3 regions of the Virgibacillus sp. Bac330 genome follow, and region 1 is predicted to be linked to each of the others. Evidence: riboswitches for the same ligand, from Rfam matches in the RefSeq annotation. Region 1 holds a riboswitch; each other region holds the start of a gene.
The links. Region 1 has a riboswitch for S-adenosylmethionine ahead of D9780_RS18355 (methionine ABC transporter ATP-binding protein). Riboswitches for the same ligand answer to the same signal wherever they lie in the genome.
Positions count from the first base shown of each region.

Region 2: it holds a riboswitch for S-adenosylmethionine, as region 1 does, so the genes downstream of both, metK (methionine adenosyltransferase) here and D9780_RS18355 (methionine ABC transporter ATP-binding protein) in region 1, are expected to answer to the same signal.
Region 3: it holds a riboswitch for S-adenosylmethionine, as region 1 does, so the genes downstream of both, D9780_RS16190 (O-acetylhomoserine aminocarboxypropyltransferase/cysteine synthase family protein) here and D9780_RS18355 (methionine ABC transporter ATP-binding protein) in region 1, are expected to answer to the same signal.

Region 1 covers NZ_CP033048.1:3,951,146-3,955,438, forward strand. The annotation lists gene serS (serine--tRNA ligase) at 1-1,203, shown strand, start outside; SAM riboswitch class I at 1,425-1,531, shown strand; SAM riboswitch class I at 1,667-1,770, shown strand; gene D9780_RS18355 (methionine ABC transporter ATP-binding protein) at 2,017-3,048, shown strand; gene D9780_RS18360 (methionine ABC transporter permease) at 3,038-3,688, shown strand; gene D9780_RS18365 (MetQ/NlpA family ABC transporter substrate-binding protein) at 3,797-4,293, shown strand, end outside.
Region 2 covers NZ_CP033048.1:1,032,595-1,036,887, forward strand. The annotation lists gene pckA (phosphoenolpyruvate carboxykinase (ATP)) at 66-1,652, opposite strand; SAM riboswitch class I at 1,997-2,109, shown strand; gene metK (methionine adenosyltransferase) at 2,443-3,648, shown strand; gene asnB (asparagine synthase (glutamine-hydrolyzing)) at 4,217-4,293, shown strand, end outside.
Region 3 covers NZ_CP033048.1:3,476,801-3,481,093, forward strand. The annotation lists gene cls (cardiolipin synthase) at 1-606, opposite strand, end outside; gene D9780_RS21215 (hypothetical protein) at 929-1,072, opposite strand; gene rarD (EamA family transporter RarD) at 1,371-2,282, shown strand; SAM riboswitch class I at 2,378-2,497, shown strand; gene D9780_RS16190 (O-acetylhomoserine aminocarboxypropyltransferase/cysteine synthase family protein) at 2,689-4,293, shown strand, end outside.

The DNA of each region.
Region 1 (4,293 bases):
TTGTCAGAATTAGATCATTTTGGCGAGTTAGATGAAAAGCGTCGTCAACTGATTTCCGAAACAGAGCAGTTAAAAGCGAAGCGAAATGAAGTATCGAAACAAATCTCTGTACTAAAACGAGAAAAGCAAGATGCTGAGCTTGCGATTAAAGAAATGCGAGAAGTAGGCGACCAAATTGCTGAGTTGGATAGTGAATTAAAGCAAATTAATGAACATTTAGAACAAATCATGTTGTCTATTCCTAATATTCCTCATGAAAGTGTACCAATTGGTGAAGATGAAGACGATAATGTCGAGGTGCGGAGTTGGGGAGAGAAGACGCCATTTTCCTATGAGCCAAAGCCTCACTGGGATGTAGCAACAGACTTAGACATCGTTGACTTTGAACGAGCTGGCAAAGTGACTGGGAGCAGGTTTGTCTTTTATAAAGGACTTGGTGCAAGATTAGAGCGTGCATTATGGAACCTTATGTTAGATTTCCATGTGGATGAACATGGCTATGAAGAAATGTTGCCACCGCAAATTGTGAATCGAACTAGTATGACTGGGACTGGGCAATTACCTAAATTTGCTGAAGACGCCTTTAAACTAGAAGAATGGGATTATTATTTAGCTCCGACTGCAGAAGTGCCAGTAACAAATTATTATCGTGATGATATTTTAAAGATAGATGATTTACCGAAAAAATTCGCTGCATTTAGTAGCTGTTTTCGTTCTGAAGCAGGGTCTGCTGGCAGAGATACAAGAGGTCTGATTCGTCAGCATCAATTTAATAAAGTCGAGCTTGTCCATTTTGTTAAACCGGAAGAGTCCTATGAGACATTGGAAGTGTTAACAAACCATGCAGAGAAAATATTACAGTTACTAGAGCTTCCTTATCGTGTGATGAGTATGTGTACCGGAGATTTAGGCTTTACAGCTGCTAAGAAGTACGATATAGAAGTATGGATTCCTAGTCAGCATACGTATCGGGAAATTTCTTCTTGCTCTAATTTTGAAGACTTCCAGGCTAGACGGGCTAATATTCGTTTTCGTAGAGAAGCAAAAGCAAAACCAGAATTTGTGCATACTTTAAACGGTTCTGGATTGGCTATTGGTCGAACTGTTGCAGCTATATTGGAAAATTATCAGCAAGAGGATGGGACGGTTGTAATTCCAAAAGCATTGCGTCCATATATGGGAGGAAAAGAGGTCATCAAATAAGTGAATGCAACCATTTACGTGTGAGCCAAATGGTAAAAAGAAGAGCAAAGTCGTATTCTTAGTTTATTGACGACGACTGGAGGAACGGTTCATGTCGACGAGTTTTATTGCAATAACGGCATGGCGATAGCCAATCTTTTCTAAAAAAACTGTTTGACATGTAAAGGAAACCATAGTATGATTTAACACAATATCTTGTTTAAAAATAAATATAATAATTCTTCTTATTCAGAGAGGTGGAGGGAATTGGCCCTTAGAAGCCTCGGCAGCGGACTCGTAAGTAGTACTGTGCTAAATCCAACAAGCAAACATGCTTGAAAAATAAGAAGTGGAAACCAATAGATTGGAATTCCCTTCTTATTTCGTATAAGGAGGGATTTCTTTTTACCCAATAGGAAAGGATAGAATTTTCAGTTTACAATTTAAGCAAAACGATGGTGTTACTGCAAAAAAAATAACATACTTCTTATCAAGAGAGGTGGAGGGACTGGCCCTTAGAAGCCTCGGCAGCGGACTCATATGAGTACTGTGCCAAATCCAGCAAACAAGTAGTTTGCAAGATAAGAAGAGGAAATGTATGAATAATACCTCTTCTTATGGAAGGGGTATTTTTTATACTAAAAATGAAGAGTTTTAAAGTATAAGAAAAACTACGCCTTTCGCCATGAAATTAGGAGACAAGCCAAGTTTTAATACAAAATGATTAGAACATCTTTATTAATTGTGGCAAAGCTAGATGTATGGCAATTGTTTCACATGGAACAATTGCCATACAAAGCGATTTTAAGTGAAAAAGAATGGGGGATTGGTTCGATGATTATATTTGATCAGGTAACGAAAATTTATGAAGGAAAAGGTCATTCTGTAAAAGCATTACAAAACGTGGATTTACAGGTGAAAAAAGGAGAAATATATGGCGTGATTGGATTTAGTGGTGCAGGAAAAAGCTCGCTCATTCGCTGTGTAAATGCTTTAGAACGCCCGTCATCTGGAAGAGTAATCGTGGATGGGAAAAATCTCTTACAATTAACTGCAAAAGAAGTACGTGAAGCAAAACGAAATATCGGTATGATTTTTCAACATTTTAATCTTTTACATTCAAAAACAGTGTTTACGAATGTAGCGATGCCCCTACTAGTGGCAAAACGCCCTAAAGAGGAAGTGAGAAAAAGAGTATTAGAGTTACTCGCTTTTGTCGGTTTAGAAGATAAAGCAAACAGTTACCCCGATCAGCTATCTGGAGGGCAAAAGCAACGTGTAGGGATAGCCCGTGCTTTAGTGACGAATCCGAAAGTGCTTTTATGTGATGAGGCAACATCTGCACTTGATCCAGAAACAACAAAAGCTATTCTTCAACTGTTAAAACAGGTAAATCAAGCATATGGAGTGACGATTTTAATGATTACGCATGAGATGAGTGCCATTCGAGAGATTTGTGATCAGGTTGCTGTTTTAGATCAAGGAAAAATAGTGGAGTCGGGCAGTGTATTTCAAGTATTTTCAAAACCAAAAACAGCGATTGCTGCTAAGTTTGTACGTTCTGTGATGAATGACCATATACCAGAGTCGATTTATGCTTTACTTCGTGAACAGCGAGAAGACCGGCATATATATCGCATTGTGTTTGTCGGTAATAGTGCAGGCGAGCCTTTATTATCACAAGTTGCTAAAACGTATACCGTAGATGTCAATATACTGTATGGCAGCATTACAGAATTACAGGGGATTCCTTTTGGCAATTTAATCGTTCAATTTTCAGGTGCGGAGAAGGAGATGAAACGTGCTTTGCTACATATTCATCAACAAAAGGTTACTGTAAAGGAAGTGTTAGCAGATGTTAGTTGATCAGGAACAACTCTTACAAGCTATATGGGAAACGGTCGTCATGGTTGGCGTATCATTGATTTTCTCCTTTTTTATCGGATTGGTATTAGGTGTGTTACTAGTTGTAACGAGAAAGGGGCACCTTTTGGAAAATCAAATTATTTTCACTATATTAAACGCAGGAATAAATATATTTCGTTCTATCCCCTTCATTATTTTAATGGTAGCCGTTATCCCATTCACAAGACTGATTGTTGGTACTTCGATTGGAACTGCCGCTGCCATTGTGCCAATGATATTATTTGCTGGTCCTTATATTGCTAGATTAATTGAAAACTCGTTACTAGAAGTTGATCAAGGGGTTATAGAAGCAGCACAAGCCATGGGAGCAACGCCATGGCAGATTATGACTCGTTTTCTTTTACCAGAAGCATTAAGTTCTTTATTATTAGGCATTACGATTGCAACGATTGGTTTAGTAGGAGCTTCTGCAATGGCTGGGGCAGTTGGTGGTGGAGGCCTTGGTGATTTAGCTATAACATATGGCTACCAGCGTTTTGATACGGTTGTGATGCTCCTTACTGTAGGGATCCTTATTATTATGGTACAAGGATTACAGTCCCTCGGAAATTACTTAGCCAGACGAGTGCGACGAAGATAATAAAATTGACTGGGAACGTGGTAGGATATGCTCAGAGGAATACGTAGTAAGCATGAAAACAGGTGGATGAGTAAAAAACACTTGAAAATATATACGAGGAGAGTTTTTATGAAAAGATTAGCCATTTTATTCTCTTTATTGATTACACTGATTAGTATTAGCGCTTGTTCTAGCAGTGAAGCTACTTCTACAGTAAAAGTTGGTATTAGCGGTTCTGATACGACGATTTGGGATTATGTAGCGGAAAAAGCTAAGGAGGAAGGGATAAACGTAGAAATTGTTCGTTTCTCCGATTATGTGCAACCTAATTTGGCTTTGGCAGAAGGAGAGATTGATGCAAATGCATTCCAAACGGTTTCTTATTTTGATGCGTTTATAAAAGAACATGATTTAGATTTAACACCAATTGCCACGACGGTCATTGCTCCAATGGGGTTATATTCGGAGAAACATGGTACACCGGAGGATATACCTAAAGGAGGGACGATTGCTTTAGCAAAAGAAGCTACCAATATGGGAAGAGGGTTATCATTATTACAGGATGCAGGTTTGATTAAATTAGCGGAAGACTTCGATGGCAATGGTGCTTTAGATAAAATCATTGA
Region 2 (4,293 bases), 1.5 Mb from region 1:
TATGCAGCAGTAACTGCTATGGTAATACTTTATATAAAATTCCTTTTGGGATGAGGAAACATAAGTTAACCCTTAAAACTAGGGCCAGCATTAGCAATATCTTCACGAGCTTCCGTAAATTGTTTGAAATTCTCATGAAATTTCATTGCAAGCTGTTTTGCTGTTTGGTCATAAGCGGCTTTATCTTGCCACGTGTTTTTCGGAATTAATACTTCATCTGGGACTCCAGGCACATGCATTGGAATCTCCAATCCGAAAACTTGATCTTTTGTTGTTTCTACGCCATGTAATTCTCCTTCTAGAGCGGAATGAATCATAGCACGTGTATAAGATAGCTTCATACGCTTTCCTACACCGTAGGATCCTCCTGTCCAACCAGTATTAACGAGGAAGACATTTGATTGATAGGCATCAATTTTCTCCCCTAGCATAGCGGCATATTTAGATGGTGCTAACGGGAGGAACGGAGAACCGAAACAAGCTGAAAAGGTCGCCTGTGGTTCTGTTACGCCTCTTTCTGTACCTGCTAATTTACTCGTATAGCCACTTAGAAAGTGATACATAGCCTGTTCTTTTGTTAATTTACTAATTGGAGGTAATGTTCCGGACGCATCTGCAGTTAGAAAAATAATTGTATTCGGGTGTCCTGCCATACTAGGAATTGCAATATTATCCATGTTCTCTAACGGATATGCTGCGCGCGTGTTTTCTGTTAAGCTTGTGTTATCATAATCAGGAATTCTAGATTGTTCATCTAAAACGACGTTTTCTAATACTGTACCAAATTTAATGGCATCATAAATTTGTGGTTCCTTTTCCTGAGATAGATTGATACATTTAGCGTAACATCCGCCCTCGATATTAAATACACCATTAGGACCCCAACCGTGCTCATCATCACCAATTAGACGACGATATGGGTCAGCGGATAGCGTAGTTTTTCCTGTTCCTGACAAACCAAAAAATAAGGCAACGTCACCTTCATTACCTACGTTAGCAGAGCAATGCATCGATAATACATTACGTTGTGGTAATAAATAGTTCATAACGGAAAAAATAGATTTTTTAATTTCGCCAGCATACTCCGTTCCACCTATTAATACAATACGTTGTTTAAAGGATACCAGAATAAATGCTTCTGAATTTGTACCGTCTACTTTTGGGTCAGCTTTAAATGTTGGTGCAGATATAACAGTAAATTCTGGCTGATGCTTTTCTAGTTCTTCCTTCGTAGGTGTGATAAATAATTGTCTGGCAAAGAGATTGTGCCATGCATATTCATTAATCACTTGCAAAGGGAGACGGTATTCATGGTCTGCTCCAGCATATCCTTTAAAATGAAAGATTTCCGACTTGTTTTTTAAATAGGCAACGACTTTTTGATAAAGCTTATTGAAAGTCTCTTCGTTAACGGACCGATTTACCGTTCCCCAATCAACATACTTTTCGCTCATTTCATCTTCTACAATAAATTTATCTTTAGGAGAGCGACCAGTATAAGCTCCTGTTTCAGCTTGAACAGCACCAGTTGCTGATAACTTTCCTTCATTTCTAGCTAAAATTTTTTCTACAAGTTGTGGTACAGATAAATTCGACAACAAATGAGGATGTGCATATAATTCGGTTACAAATGATTTTTCTACCGTTTTCATTAAAAATACCTGCCTTTTAACTCAAATTTATTCATGTTCATGGAAGAAGAACGTATTTCATGTGTTTAATCTGTAAATAGTATAACACATTTATTCAAATAGTCCATACTAAATGTGATGAAATATAAAAAATTAAAGAAGAATTTATATGCATCTCTGGTTTTTCTTACATTATAGAAAAGTACAAATTTTAGGTTTTGTAGATTTAAGAGAAAAACAAGGCTTTCTCATAAGACTTGGTGACAAGCTAAGTTTTCTACTAGTATGTTGGTAAAGTGATTGAAAATACACCCAAATTAATTGACAGAAACCTACTATTTCGGTAAGCTGAATTGCGAACGGATCTCTTATTCAGAGTTGGTGGAGGGACAGCCCCGAAGAAACCCAGCAACCATCACGCATTTGTGAAAAGGTGCTAACCTGATGCAAGGTCATACGAAACCTTGAACAATAAGAGCGAAAGGATCGCTATTCCCTTTCCTCATGATAAGCAGGAAGGGATTTTTTATACTGTAGAAAAGTATAAATTTTAAGCTCATAGTATAAGGAAGACTACCGCTTTCGCCATAGGAACTTGGCGTTTAAGTCAAGTTTTTCTATTGTTGAATGGATACAGGCAATCTAGCGCAGGATAACTAGAAGTATTTGTTCTTGTCATTATATATGCATATCTTATAATAATGTCATTTTAGATTTCTTTTGTTTATCGTGTGTCAGAGAAAACACCAATTAAGTAAATTTTCACGTTATATAGAGTTCCGTATCTGATTTTAAAGGAGGAAGTAGCAAAATGGCTACGAATCGACGTTTATTTACTTCTGAATCTGTAACAGAAGGTCACCCTGATAAAATATCAGATCAAATTTCTGATGCTATCTTAGATGAAATATTACAATCGGACCCTTATGCACGTGTTGCATGCGAGACAACCGTTACGACAGGTCTTGTATTAGTGGCAGGTGAAATATCTACGACTACTTATGTTGATATCCCAGCAGTCGTACGGAAAACAGTTGAAGAGATAGGTTATACGCGAGCAAAATTTGGTTTTGATGCCAAAACTTGTGCTGTATTAACGGCAATAGATGAGCAATCTCCAGACATTGCTGGAGGCGTAAATAAGGCATTGGAAGCAAGACAGGGACGAATGAGCGAGCAAGAAATCGATGCTATTGGAGCTGGTGACCAAGGTTTAATGTTTGGATTCGCTTGCGATGAAACGGAAGAATTAATGCCACTACCGATTTCTTTAGCACATAAGTTAGCTAAACGTTTGGCAGATGTTCGTAAAAGGCATATCTTAGATTACTTGAGACCAGATGGAAAAACACAAGTAACCATCGAATATGGAGAAGATGGGCAACCTATTCGAGTTGATACCATCGTCATTTCCACGCAGCACCATCAAGATGTAACTGTGGAGCAAATTGAACAAGATTTACTGAAGCATGTTATTTCTCCAGTAGTCCCAGCACATTTGTTAGATAAAACAACAAAATACTTTATCAATCCAACTGGGCGATTTGTGATAGGTGGTCCACAAGGTGATGCAGGTTTAACTGGAAGAAAAATTATTGTGGATACGTATGGTGGTTATGCACGACATGGCGGTGGAGCATTTAGTGGTAAAGATGCAACGAAAGTAGATCGTTCTGCCGCTTATGCAGCAAGATATGTTGCAAAAAACATTGTCGCTGCAAAATTAGCTAAAAGTTGTGAAGTTCAACTAGCTTATGCAATTGGTGTAGCAGAACCGGTGTCAATTGCTATTGATACGTTTGGAACAGGAATCGTTCGTGAAGATGTATTGGTTCAAGCTGTGAGGAAGTTGTTCGACCTTCGTCCTGCTGGGATTATTCGTATGCTTGATTTACAACAGCCAATATTTAGAAATACAGCTGCATATGGTCACTTTGGGCGTACAGATGTTGTATTTCCTTGGGAAAAAACGGATAAAGTAGAAGAATTAATTGCATTAGTAAAAGAACAGCAGTAGAGTGAGCAATAGCATGACTTTTCGGTCGCTGGAGAGGTCATGTTTTTGTTTTACTGTAAGGAAGGGGAAGAAAGAGGTTTCTATCATGCTTTTTTCTCAGGTTTTTGGTTTGTGAAATGTGATAAGCAGACCAACAAGCGATAACTCGGTAGTTGTAAGATTTTCCATCCCGTTAAGTGGAAGTTTGAGGAGTGTTATAGTTGATACGGTTAAGCTAACGGAGGAAAAACACGGAGACTCTTCGAAAATGATGGAGGTGTTTCACTTACGTAACTTTCCTTGTCCTGTAGGAAAGCGTAGCGGGAAGACGCCGCAGAAAAAAAGCGACTTCTTTATTCGAGGAGCTAAGCGCCAGACCAAGGGAAGTGTAGTGTTTTTCCGTAGCGGTCACTAAAAATGTACATAAATAGAGTGCTGGAAATATAGAGGTTATAACTATGTCGAGAAAAACTTGACACATACCAAGTTTTTCTAAAAGTTTTTAACGAACGTTCGGTGTGGTATGATAGTAATGAAAAAATGATGCGTACCATACGTTACTATATTTAATGAGAGAAGGTAGACAGCTATGTGTGGTTTTATTGGAATGATATTTGATAATCCTGTAGAACGAACAGAACAAGAAGTAGAATTATTTAAACAGCA
Region 3 (4,293 bases), 470 kb from region 1:
TACTTCTACACCGGCATTAAGAAGTTTCTTTATATACTTTCGGCTTAAAGATCGTGACCCCATATCATCAAACAACATACGTACTTCTAGACCTTCTTTTGCTTTTTTTATTAACACATCAGCGATTCTTTGACCGAGCTGGTCACTACGAACAATATAATACAACAAATGAATATGATCTCTAGCCTGTTCTAAATCATTGATTAAGGCTTCAAATTTCTCCTTACCATCTGTAAAAATCTTCACTTCATTATTATGGGTAAAAATTGCATCGTCGTTGCGTAAGTGTAAATAATAGAGGTCTTCATATTGAGCAATGTCTTTGTTTTTAAATTCAAAAGTTCCTTCTTCAAGCGCACGCAACTGCGATTGCACCGCCGCTTTTACGCCTAATCTACTTTTTGTATCCCAAGTAAAAATACGCCTTCTGCTAATTGGTTTTCCAAAAATCAAATACAGGATGAACCCTACAATTGGGATAAACAATAACACCATTAGCCAAGCCCAAGTTGAGGTTGGATCTTTTCGTTCAAGAAAGATAATAGAAATTCCTAAGGCAATATTTAATATTAAAATAAAGCTTAGCAGATAAGAAAATAGATCTATTTGCATAGCTTTCCCCCTTTCTCGAACCTTACTTCATTTTTTTGTACTCTCCCATAATACTATAGCATACCATGTTATTCATTTTTTATCTATTGTATTTAAAAATCCCCTTTTCATGTATAAGCAAAACATAGATTTACAAAAATTTTACGACCAAAGCCCTTGTTTTACTTATAACCTTCATTTTAATGTTTTTCTACGGAAGACTTGGCTTGTCGCTAATTCCTATGGCGAAAAGACACTATCGTTTTTTTATAAAGTAAAACAAAGGCTTGGGGCGCCCGGTTAGCAACGTCGCGAGTGGAACGAAGCAACGAAAGTTTTAGGAATCATGCTCTGCAACTGGAGTATACCGGCGCCATCTGGCAAGCCCGTCTTCAGTCGGCCTTCCTAATAAATACAACCCCCCTGCTTCATAACCTGCATGAATGACTTCTGTTTCCAGTTTATGATTTCGTTTATTCATCTAATTACCTCCTTGTTTTATAGTACAAGTTTATCTAATGAAACTTTTTGCCCATCTTATATTCTAGTGGAATACGAACTATAATGAAATCGTTCTCTTTTGTTTTCACTTACTATTCTTGCTTTTCTTACAAAAGAGATTTAGAATAACTATATTATATTGACATCCATCTGGGGAGCAGCATGCATTCTTTGTAATAAAGAAGCTTAACTTCACAGTGATCTCATCAGTATGTAAACGTGAATTTTCTTTTTTTATCTCTTACCTCCATATTATTTCACATGAAAGAAGGGAGAACATGTCCGTTACACAAGAGAAAACGGGTATCATACATACTTTAGGAGCTTATGCTTTATGGGGAGTTCTACCCATTTATTGGAAGTTACTAGAGACCGTTTCACCTGGCGAAACGCTGGCACATCGAATTATATGGTCGGCTATTTTTATGATTATTATTGTACTCAGTGTTGGGAAGTGGCATGAATTGCTTCGCGAATGGAAGGCATTAATGCAAAACAGACGAAAATTCATAGGCGTTTTTATGGCAACTACTGTTATTAGTCTCAATTGGCTGACATTTATTTGGGCGGTGCACAATGATCATGTTATTCAAGCAAGTCTAGGATATTATATTAACCCTTTAATCAGTATTTTGCTCGGTATCCTTGTGCTGAAGGAATCTTTCACCTTTAGACAGACCATTTCCTTTATCATGGCAGCTATTGGCGTCCTTTATTTGACAATAAGTTATGGCGTATTTCCTTGGATATCTTTATTGCTAGCAACGAGCTTTGGATTGTACGGTTTGTTAAAGAAAAAGATAGATATTGGACCTATGATTGGACTGACAATCGAAACAATGTTAATCTCTCCAATTGCTCTTCTATTCTTATGCTTTCTTCCCCAAAGCACTTTTCAATGGGGCACCATTCTGTCAACGACGAACATGCTACTAATAGGTGCTGGCGTAGTTACAGCAATACCCTTATTACTATTTGCAAGCGGAGCAAAACGAATTTCTTTATCCTTAGTCGGCTTTTTGCAATACCTTGCACCAACACTTATGTTGTTAATAGGAGTGTTTTTATATAATGAACCATTCACTTCTGCTCACTTCATCGCATTTTTATTCATATGGTTAGCACTGATTAACTATCTGTTAGCTAGTTACCAAAAGCCTACAAAAAAGCAATTTCAAAAAGCGAACTAACGCTTGATTAAAAACAATCAGTTAATCCGTTTAATAAAATGACCGTTGACAAATTCGTTTGAACCTTATATAATTTTCAGTAATTTAAATAACATCTCTTATTATGAGTGGCGGAGGGAATAGGCCCTGTGAAGCCCGGCAACCTAAAAGCAAACATTTTTGCTTTTTACGGTGCTAAATCCTACAAACCTATTATAAGGTTTGGAAGATAAGAGGAGGACGGAATGCATATTTGAACCCTCTTCTTAGGAAGAGGGTTCTTTATTTTTGTTTTCATTTCTTCCTTGCCATCTACCTTACTTCTAAATTTTTACCAAACAAAATACACACTATTTATTCTTGTAAGCTTGTTTCTTTTAACGGAACAGAAGGCCCATTTCCACATTTAATTAAAGGAGGAAAAACAATGAGTCATTTTTTTACGCAAGATCCAGAAACTGCATTACTTCACGGTGGGCAAATACCCGATTCAGCAACAGGAGCTAGAGCAGTACCTATTTACCAAACGACTTCTTATGTATTTAACGATACAGAACACGCACAGAACTTATTCGGATTAAAAGAACCTGGAAATATATACTCCCGAATTGGTAATCCAACTGTAGATACGTTTGAACAACGTATTGCCCAACTAGAAGATGGTGTCGCTGCAGTAGCTACATCTTCTGGAATGGCCGCAATCACTTTCGCTATTTTAAATGTAGCAAGTGCTGGGGACGAAATTATTACCGATAGCAATCTTTACGGTGGAACATACAATTTATTTGCTAATATACTTCCTCGTTATGGAATTCATGTAAAATTCGTAGATGGATCAAACCCAATTGAAGTAGAGGCTGCAATTACTGAGAAAACCAAAGCTATTTTTGGGGAAACAATCACAAATCCGAGCCTGCAAATTTTTGATATTGAAACGATTGCAGCAATTGCACATGCACACCATATCCCTTTAATTATAGATAATACATTTGCCCCTTACCTCGTTAAACCATTCGCATGGGGAGCGGATATTATTGTCCATTCTGCAACGAAATGGATTGGTGGTCACGGAACAACGATTGGCGGGGTAGTTGTAGACGGAGGAAGGTTTGATTGGAATCACGATAAATTCCCAGGTTTCACCCAACCTGATGCAAGTTACAACGACTTGCGCTTTACTGATGTTGGGCCTGCCGCTTTTGCTACAAAACTACGTGTACAATTAATTCGTGATATTGGAGCTTGTTTAAGCCCTCATAGCGCATTTTTGTTGCTTCAAGGGTTAGAAACGTTACATTTACGCATGCAACAACATACGAACAATGCACAAAAAATTGCTGCTTTTTTAACAGATCATCCAGCAATTGAATGGGTTAATTATCCTGGTTTGTCCAATCATCCTTCCTATTCATTAACAAAAAAATACTTTCGTGACGGTACTGCTGGTTCCATTATTACGTTCGGTATTCAAGGTGGAAGGGAAGTTGGAAGACAATTAATTGATCAAATTGAATTATGGTCGCATGTAGCTAATGTAGGTGATGCTAAATCGCTCATTATTCACCCAGCATCTACCACACATCAACAGCTGACAACGGAAGAATTAGCCGCAAGTGGGACAACAGAAGAAACCATTCGCTTATCGGTTGGCTTAGAGTCTGTTCATGACCTGCTCATTACTTTGGAAAACGCAATAGCAAAGGCTACAGGGGAACAAGCAACCATCCCTATAGATGAAAAACAGGCTATCCATTGGCTACTTCATTCTCCTTTTTTAAGAGACAGTGGAAACGCGCGTAAAAAATGCCTTGCCGTTTACGGTTTAGAAACAGCAAATGAAACAGACCGAAATAAAGTCTTCCAATTACAAGCGTTCGGATTCGATATAGCTGTTGTGGGAAGTACGAACCTAACCTTCCCCTTACCACAGTATAAAGAATTATCGGACATTCCAGTAGTGGACGCTACTTGGTCTCTACAAGCTACACTACCAGCTACCCTGTTAGAACAGCTCGTAAATAAAGACTGTAAG